DNA from 3 places in the Enterococcus sp. DIV0756 genome. Region 2 is predicted to be linked to each of the others. Evidence: riboswitches for the same ligand, from Rfam matches in the RefSeq annotation. Region 2 holds a riboswitch; each other region holds the start of a gene.
What was found. A riboswitch is a leader RNA that binds a small molecule or an ion and turns the genes downstream of it on or off. The one in region 2 is predicted to bind magnesium.
Positions count from the first base shown of each region.

Region 1 (3,287 bases), on a different contig from region 2:
GATAGTGTTGCAATTGAAGATCCTTCATTTTTGTATTCATTACCAATTTTTGCCAGTGCTGGAGTACGGTTGTACGGTGTTGAAATGGACAAAGAGGGAATGAGAATTGATAAATTAGAGCAATTGATTTTGACAAAAAAAATTAAGTTAATCATTCTGAATCCAACTTTTCAAAATCCTACTGGAACGACGATGTCAGAAAGACGCAGAAATGAATTAATCGAACTCAGTCTCAAATACCAGCTGCCGATCGTAGAAGATGAAGTGTTTAGCGAAATGAATTTCAAAAAAATTCCACCATCTTTAAAAGAACTTGCACCACACCAGGTGATTCACCTAGGTTCCCTTTCAAAAATATTTGGTTCTTCGATCAAGATTGGATGGATTGTCGCAGATCAGAAGCTAATTCAACGCTTATCTGATGCTAAACAAATGATGGATTTCTCAATCAGCATTTTTCCTCAAGTAATCGCACATACGGCATTAACAGATCCATTATTTGAACAAAATCAGGCAGAATTAGTTGTTGCTTTAAAGCAGAAAGCCCAGGCTTTTATTGATCAGTCAAAAATTATCGCGGGTGATTGGAGTATTTCAAAGATTGAAGGCGGCATATATGTATATCTGACATGGCGACACCAACATTTAACGCGAAAAGATTGGGAGATTTTTTTACAGGAAAAATTATTGATCGCGCCCTCATTTCTTTTTAGTAATGATACAATGTCAATGAGAGTAAATTATACTCGCATGTCTAAAAAGACGAGACAAGAGTTTTTTATCAAATTGCAAGCAATCTCAAAGGAATTAAGGAGGAGTTAGATGGAAGCGCTAGAAGTAATGAATCAACATCGGACGTATCGGAACTTTGATGAAACGTATCAATTATCAGAAGAGGAGCTGCAAAAAATTTTACAAGCTAGCCGGCAAGCTCCAAGCTGGATGAACGGCCAAATGTACAGCATTATTGTTGTTAAGGATCGGGGGATTCGTGAACAACTAGTAGCAATGAATCCTGGAAACCCTCATGTACTGAATAGTTCCGTTTTTCTAGTATTTGTAGCAGATTTGAAACGAACACAAAAAGTTGCTGAACACTATGGGGTTGAGTATCGAATCAATGAAGGATTTGACCCAGTAATCACGGCTGTCACCGATGCAGCTTTAGCATTAGAAAATGCCGTGATCGCGACTGAGGCATTAGGTTTAGGCTCTGTAGTTGTTGGGACAATTCGCAAAGATATTGCTGAGGTCAGCGAATTATTAAAGCTGCCTGATTATGTATTGCCAGTTGCTGGTTTGAGTATTGGAAAGCCGAATGTGGAAATGCAGGTAAAACCTAGATTACCAGAACAAGCCGTCATCCATTATGATACCTATAAAGATTACGATTATTCTTTAATTGAAACGTATGATGAGACCATGGAGAAATTTGCTGAAGCTCGGGAAACAAAGCTATGGAGTAAAAAGTTTGCCGACTATTTTAGTAACACTCCGAATAAAAAGGTGGATGAGTTTCTGAAAATTAACAAATTTTTCGGTGTTAAGTTTGACACTGATAGGTAAGTACCTTATAGTAAGGATGAAAATTAAATTAATTGTTAGGTGAGGCTCCTATATGGACACAGGCTACTGCCCAAAAATGTCGAGAGACGCCAATGGGTATAACAGGGATCATCGTGAAGGTGATTCATAATGTAGCTGACAAATCTGTCTACGCCCTATAGTGCTAAAGCTCGACGATGAACATGAATGAAACTTTTGCGCGTGCTCATTTTCGAGTGCGCGCTTTATTTGTGTGTCCAAGTCAGTGTCTATTAGTTAAATGGAAAGGATGTGAGGGAGATGGATCATGACGATAGTCGACCGAAAAGTAACTACTCGAGGGCGACTGAGGTTGGCCTGAATTTTAGGAGGAACCATTATGATGAACAAAAAAAACCTTCTTGCTCGCAAAGTCAACAAGGATCAAGAATTGAAAAAATTAGCGATTCTGTCTGATCGCGATCTTTTTCTTAATCTGCGAACTTCTTTACAAGGATTATCTGAAGAGGATGCGCAAAGCCGTTTGGAAGAGTACGGTCCAAACGAAGTTTCGGCGCAAAAACCAACGCCAGGATTTTTATTATTTTTACAAGCATTTAACGATCCTTTCGTTTATGTCTTGGCCGCATTAGCAATTGTTTCCTTATTAACAAACGATATAGAAGCAGCTGTGGTTATGTCGATTATGATTTTGGCAAGTGTTTTAATAACTTTTATTCAAGAATATCGTTCGCAAAAGGCGAGCATTGAATTAAAAGAAATGATTGAGAATACTGCTGCCATCACACGTAATGGAGAGACAAAAGAAATTCCGATGGATGAAGTAGTACCAGGTGACATTTTAACGTTAGCAACCGGCGATATGATTCCGGCGGATGCCGTTTTGATTTGGACAAAAGATCTTTTTGTCAACCAATCATCGCTAACAGGAGAATCGATGCCTGTTGAAAAATATCTCGCAAAAGACAAAGATTTAACAGAGGAAACAACGGCTTTGGATTTAACCAATTTGGTATTTATGGGAACCGATGTTTTAAGCGGTCAAGGAAAAGCAATTATTTTAAAAACCGGTCAACAAACATTTTTCGGTGATATTGCCAAAAATGCGACGTCAAAACGTGGAAAAACTTCTTTTGACATAGGCTTAACTAAAGTAAGCAAAATGTTACTGAGGATGGTAATGATTTTATTTCCGTTAGTGTTCTTGATCAACGGACTAACGAAAGGGGATTGGAGTAGCGCCTTTTTCTTTGCAATTGCTGTAGCTGTTGGACTTACACCAGAAATGTTGCCGATGATTGTGAGCTCTAACTTAGCTAAAGGAGCCTTAACGTTATCGAAACACAAAGTCATTGTGAAAGAATTAGCCTCAATCCAAAATTTAGGCAGCATGGATGTTTTATGTACAGATAAAACTGGGACGATTACGGAGGATCGGGTAGTTTTAGTTCAACATCTCGACCCATTAGGAAATGAAAATGAACAAGTGCTAGATCTAGCATTTATGAATTCTACGTATCAAACGGGTTGGAAAAATTTGATGGATATTGCCGTTATTAATTATTTTGAAGAACAAGATCGTCACCTGCCTTATCAAATAGTTCAAAAAATTGATGAAATACCTTTTGATTTTTCTCGCCGGCGCTTGACAGTGGTGATGAAAACAGATGATCATCAATTGATGATCACTAAGGGTGCGGTTGAAGAAATGGCAGCAATTTGTAAGTATGTTGAGATTAACG
Region 1 covers NZ_JBIOLF010000001.1:1,821,710-1,824,996, reverse strand. The annotation lists gene IGI44_RS08860 (PLP-dependent aminotransferase family protein) at 1-822, shown strand, start outside; gene IGI44_RS08855 (nitroreductase family protein) at 823-1,566, shown strand; M-box (ykoK) riboswitch at 1,591-1,755, shown strand; gene mgtA (magnesium-translocating P-type ATPase) at 1,928-3,287, shown strand, end outside.
Region 1: it holds a riboswitch for magnesium, as region 2 does, so the genes downstream of both, mgtA (magnesium-translocating P-type ATPase) here and IGI44_RS17400 (LCP family protein) in region 2, are expected to answer to the same signal.

Region 2 (3,287 bases):
TCAATCACTGGTAACGAATGAATTGAGACAGGCGGCAGCAGAGGATCTAGAAAAATTTCCTTTTATCATTTTGACCGATCATGTGGGGCATCAACAGTTAACTCAAAGGACAGCTGAATATTTTAATATTGATCCTGAATACCTTTATTGCCATGATAGTTTAGGGATTCATAAATGGTTGAATGAGAAAAAGGCAATTTTTGTGATTCATGCAATAGAAAAGGAACTTCTGGCAAATGAATCGATTGGCTTTCTTACGTTGCCTAGTGCGTTAAGCTTGGATTATTATTTATACAAAAATAAGAACAGCCAACAGGTTTTTGATATTGAGGAAGTAGAAAATGATTTAAAGCGAACATTCAAAGAAATTGAACTCAAAGGAAATGGTATCCGTTAAGAAAAATCTATTTAAGTAGATCAAAAATCAGCGTAAGCAAGTGCAATTAACACTTACTTACGCTGATTTTTTTGTTCAAAATAGAACGTTCATTTCGTTTGGTAAATCATTTTCTGCTTAAGGAACAAACCCGTTTTTGGTTTTTACGGTAGGCAGCGTTCCAGTTTCCGTATTACCTGGTGTTCCAATATAGACATTGCCGTTCAGAGAAGTAGATTCTTTTTCCTCTGCTGCTTCATCTTGGACAGAATAGTCGCTTTGATAGAGATATTGACCATTTGTGTGAAAGACAAATGATTTTTTATCACGATCGTCTTTTTTGTCGATTCCGAGACTTACCCGCAATTCATGACTGACATATTGAATGCTATCCGGATAGAGCTCAACCATGCTGCGACCTTGATTGCTAAAGGTTCGCCAATCAAAGGTGAGTCTTTGTTTCTCATAATTGTTATAAATCAATCCACTTTCTATTAGTTTAAGCAATTGATCGGTCGTGATATCGGTTTGAATATTATTATCAAAGGAGTCGATGATACCTGTCAAATTTTTGACAACATCCTTTGATTTCAATTTTTTTCCAACGGATTGGATAATCTCTTGTTGGCGAAAGCCCCTCATTATATCGTTGTCGCTATGACGTTCGCGAGCATAGGAGAGGGCCTTTGTGCCATCAACATGCTGTCTCCCTTCATCGAAATGGATGGCACCTGGGCCGTCTTTTGTAACACCGTCAAAGGAGTGCTGGACGTTGATATCGATTCCACCGATTGCATCAATGAACTGAATAAAAGATAAAAAATTAAATACACAATAATGATCGATTGGAATCTTCAGCAATTTTTCTACCGTATTCACAGAAGCGGTTGGTCCGTCAAAAGTGTAGGCCGCTTCAATCCGTTGATTGCCACGATAGTTCTTAGCCGCGATCGGGACGAAACTATCTCGCGGGAGACTGCAAAAGGTGATTTTTTTGGTTTTGTTGTTGACGGTAATAACCATCATCGCGTCGGTTCTCGTTGTTCCTAATTTCCTTTCGATGGTGTTGTCTAAACCCATAACCAGAAAAGATTCCGCATCCTGTTTCTTTGCCGCATGATACTCGTTTTTAATCGGATGATAGCCGTTGTCTAGGGTTTTCCTTAAATGTTGGTTGACTAATAGAAAATAGGCAGAGACTGAAATGGTACACATCAGTATTAATGTGAGACCAAGTAAAATAATTTTTTGCGCTCGTTTCATGGTAAAACTTCCTCTCATTAGAACTATTTTTTTATCAACAAAAAGGATTGTCCTCTTATACACAATAAGAAGGCAATCCTTTTATGTCCTCTCATCGTCTGAGTTTTAGCACTATACAACGTAAAGAAAACTCTTAGCTATCTTTAGAAAAGCCTTAATTCGACAATTCCTGTTTTACACATTGGCATCTTTCGATGTTTCTGCGCAATAGCTTATGTTTGCATAGAAGCCTCACCTAACAAGGTTATATTCGCTTTCGGTTGAATATATAATAACGATTTATTAAAAATAAAAATAGTCGGATGTTTTTTCTTAATAATATATTTAAAAAAGAATTGATTGGATTAGCATTGCTATATAAAGGAAAAGGCTTTACGGAAATATCGGAAAGGGGATATTTCGATTTATAAAAAAACGATTTAGCTATCTTTTGATCGTTTTAAAATAACTTTATAAACAATTCATGAGTAGAGTAGAGAGAAGACCTGACGAAGTGTATTGACGATGAAATCATCTGCATCACATAACATTTTGTATGGCTAACGGGATTGTCCTTGGAGTAAGTGTCATCAATTTGGCTATTGCCTAACGAAAGATCTTGCGATATTTTAGGTGTGCCTAAAAATTTTTGAAAGCAAATTTAATGAAAGAGGGTATTTAATTGAATGACTCACAAAATAATAAAGATTTTTCACACAAGAAACATCATTTAATAGAATACGCGAATGGTCCATCGCTGGAGGAAATCAATGGAACAATAGAAGTTCCAAAAGATGTAGGTTTTTTGAAAACATTATTCGCCTATTCAGGACCAGGTGCTTTAGTCGCGGTAGGATACATGGACCCTGGAAACTGGTCGACTTCTATTACCGGAGGGCAAAACTTTCAATACCTCTTAATGTCGATTATTCTTATTTCTAGTTTAATTGCGATGCTGCTGCAATATATGTCAGCGAAATTAGGTATTGTTTCCCAAATGGATCTAGCGCAGGCAATTCGAGCTAGAACCAGTAAATCATTGGGGATCGTACTTTGGCTATTGACTGAACTAGCGATTATGGCAACGGATATCGCTGAGGTAATTGGGGGAGCTATTGCCTTATACTTGCTATTCCACATTCCGTTGTTTCTTGCTGTATTTATTACAGTGTTTGATGTTTTACTATTGCTATTATTGACGAAAATCGGTTTTAGAAAAATCGAAGCGATTGTTGTAGCGTTGATCGTCGTGATTTTTGTCATTTTTGCTTATCAAGTTGCTTTGTCGCGACCGGAATGGCACGCTGTTTTTAAAGGATTAATACCGCGATCGGAAGCATTCTCTACAACACATATGGTCGCAGGTCAAACACCTTTGACTGGTGCATTAGGAATTATTGGAGCGACAGTTATGCCGCACAATCTTTATCTACATTCTTCGATTGTTCAAAGTCGAAAAATCAATCATGAAGATCAAGAGGATATTGCACGTACATTACGTTTCTCTAAATGGGACTCAAATATTCAATTAACGATGGCTTTCTTTGTGAATTCTTTGTTGCTGATTATGGGAGTGGCAGTTTTCAGAACCGGAAGTGTCGCCGATCCATCCTTTTTCGGGTTGTTTAAAGCACTGTCTGATCCGTCTGTAATGAATAATTCAATCTTG
Region 2 covers NZ_JBIOLF010000002.1:206,909-210,195, reverse strand. The annotation lists gene IGI44_RS17405 (LysR family transcriptional regulator) at 1-397, shown strand, start outside; gene IGI44_RS17400 (LCP family protein) at 515-1,639, opposite strand; M-box (ykoK) riboswitch at 1,722-1,889, opposite strand; gene IGI44_RS17395 (Nramp family divalent metal transporter) at 2,301-3,287, shown strand, end outside.

Region 3 (3,287 bases), on a different contig from region 2:
TTTTTCTTCCTGTTCGTTTAACGTGTCTTGGAGCAGTTCTTTTGAGCAATAACGATGAAAGGCATCAATGGCTAAACACAATGGATCGCGTTCTTCGATATTTTTGGCGTAATAGAGCATTAAAGGGTTTAGAATCTGACCATCGTTTTTGACGCAATACGGATAATAATAAAATAAATAATTCAAAAATTCGATATTTCGTCGTATTTGGATACGCGAATCCAAGAGGCCGGAAAAATAGTGTTCTAACAGCGGCTTTGTCTGAGAGAACAACAGGTCTTCAAAGGGGGCCTCGCCCAAGTAATTTTTTTGCTCATTTCGCAACCGATTGACACAAAGCATCAAACGGGCTAATTTTGGATGAAGGTGCGAAGGCAGTAATGAATGTATCTCATTCAACAAGGCCTCTTCCTTTTCAAAAGAAAGTGGGCTGAAGTTGATATCTTCTCCCAATGAGGCTGCCCATAATGTTTTGATGTAGACTAAGCGAATAACCGCTTCACGGCCTGTCAGTTCCATTTTAGAAAAATTGATCCGAATATTGCACTTCGCGAGATGATCCATTAGGGGATGTAAGCGCCGTAAAATCGTTGATTCACTCACAAAAATTTCTTTACTAAAATCCTTCAAATTTTTCTCGGGATAGAACAAAGAGGTCAATAAAAAACGATAAGGAATGGAATTTTTTACCTGCTCAATTAAGAAGGTATTGGACCTGCTTGAGTCGCTCTCCCAATAGACTTTTGAAGGTTCAATCAATAGCGGTGCTTCATTTAATTTTCTTAATGAGTCATCTAGCTCTTGAAGCATCTGAAGAAATGGCGGATAGCTGGAGTTGAATTTTTGACTAAGTGTATGTACGGAGTATTCACCCGCAGGATAATCCTCCATTTGTTTAAAAAAATGCACTTTTTTTCGTTGCTGATTCGTCATAAAAAGATCTCTGTACATAAAAGCCACTCCTTTCTATTGAATTTCTTAAAAGTTGAAGATAGCAGTAAAAAATTATCATGGGTGTTTAAATATAAGTTAAATTAATTTTAGCATGGATGAAACTTCGTCTTTATTTTAGAAAGATTCGAATGATTTGAATATTCGGAAAATCTGACTGTTAAGATACAATGAACTGCTTTTCTTTAAAAATAATCTTTTTTTCTTGGGAACGGAGGGCGTTTTATCTTTAATGTTCGTTTTTTTCAAAAAAATGAAATGTTGTAAAATTTTTGGAATCACTAATTATTCTAGAATGAATGGAAATAATTAGTTCCCTGTAATTATTAGATAAAATACGGGTTTTATAAAAAACTAAAGTTATTTTTAACAACTTTTTATAGAACCTATTGACAATGTTCGTTTATTTTGTTAGATTTTGAAAAGAAAAATAGAATATGATTTGTTAGGTGAGGCTCCTATGCAAACATAGGCTACTGCCCAAAAATGTCGAGAGACGCCAATGGGTAGAACAGGAATTGTCGAATACAAGGCTTTTCTTAAGGTAGCTAAGATGTTTGTCTTTACGTTGTATAGTGCCAAAACTCAACGACTAGATCGACAAGAGTATTTGTCTTTTATTTAAGATGGATTTTTTACGGCCTTTCGCTGAGTTTTTTAAAGCGAAAGGCCTTTTTTTGCGAGTCCAACTTTTTGCAGTTGCCAGTTTTACTTTCTACTTTAGTAGATTAGTAAAATGGTATGCGTACGAAAATCTGTTGAATTTTTACGTTAGAAAAAATCCATACTGTGATTATGAGCTAGCTTTATAAGCATAAGTAGTTGTTTAGCACGATTAATTCCTAAATAGGAGCTAGCTGCCAACAGTTTCTGCTAAAAAAGTTCAGTCGTAGTTTTGATCTTATACGTGAGAAATGAATTCCTCAACAGTTGCTAATCATCAACAACCATCTATTTTATTTTTCAATCAAAAACAAAGGAGGAATCATCATGGTAAAACAGTGTTTATGTTAGTGAGATGGAACAGTCTATTTTATCGGGAAGCATTGATGCTTCGGAATCGAGTGTTGAAGGAAAGCGCGGGAAAACCGTATTTATTTGAAGCACCGATTGAAGAAAAGCAGGATATTCATTTGGTCGTGCGATATGGAGAGGAAGTAGTAGGAACGTTGTTGCTGCATCCTGTAACATCCTCATTCGTTCAGATTAAACAAGTTGCAATTGACCCGCTAGCGCAGGGCAAACACTTGGGGAAAAAAATGATGATCTATGCGGAGGAAATCGCTCATCGATGCGGCTTTTCGACTATTTTTTTGACAGGCAGGAAACAAGCTTGGGGCTTTTATGACAAGCTGGCTTATCAAGAATTGCCTTACGAATATCAAGAAGACCAATTGATTTTGAAAGTGTTTAAGAAAGACATTCGACAACCCTTGAGTCGAATAAATACAAAGGAGATGAAAACAAATGGACGACAGTAGTTCGCGAAGATCGGGTTTATGGATAAATGAAGAATGGAGCATCGGCAAATTATTCTTGTCTATTTGTTTTTAGCTCCTTCTTCTCTCCGTGAGCCCACATTAGGAGGCAATAAAAATGAAAACATTCGGAAACATTCTTATCTATCTGATGATTGGGATAGGATTATGGCGAATTTTTTTTGGAGAGAAGGTAAGAACAGTGGAAAAAGTAACTAAGAATACTCAAAAAGTAAATTATGATCTGTTTGCTAGAAAAACAGCAGAACATGTTTTTGAAACATTTCATACATCAAAAAAAGGCTTATCGGAAGAACAAGCCGATATTGCCAGAGAACAATATGGAGACAATACAATCTCATATGGCAAAAAGACGCCATTCATTTTGGAAGTGCTAAAAGCATACATTACACCATTTACATTGGTACTGATCGGCTTAGGGTTAACGTCATTTACAACGGATGTAGTAATCGCTGCTCCAGCAGACCGGGATTATTTTGGCAGTGCAATTATTTTTACGATGGTCATGATTAGCGGAACGATGACATTGATCCAATCGGTTCGTTCAAATCAAGCCGCTGAAAAATTAAAATCTTTAGTGAAAGTCACAGCGACGGTGCGACGAAAAAATCAATTCCTTGAGCTTCCGATTGAGGAAATCGTCTGTGGTGATGTGGTAAAACTTTCTGCTGGGGATATGATTCCAGCGGATGTCCGTTTAACGGTCACAAAGGATTTATTTGTTTCTCAATCGGCTTTGACTGGAGAAAGCTATCCGGTTGAAAAAAAAGCAGAGAGCAATGTTGTCACACAAGATTCTGAGACTAGCTATGAAAACATGGTCTTCATGGGAAGCAA
Region 3 covers NZ_JBIOLF010000001.1:493,348-496,634, forward strand. The annotation lists gene IGI44_RS02420 (helix-turn-helix domain-containing protein) at 1-951, opposite strand, end outside; M-box (ykoK) riboswitch at 1,386-1,555, shown strand; gene IGI44_RS02425 (GNAT family N-acetyltransferase) at 2,001-2,432, shown strand; gene mgtA (magnesium-translocating P-type ATPase) at 2,632-3,287, shown strand, end outside.
Region 3: it holds a riboswitch for magnesium, as region 2 does, so the genes downstream of both, IGI44_RS02425 (GNAT family N-acetyltransferase) here and IGI44_RS17400 (LCP family protein) in region 2, are expected to answer to the same signal.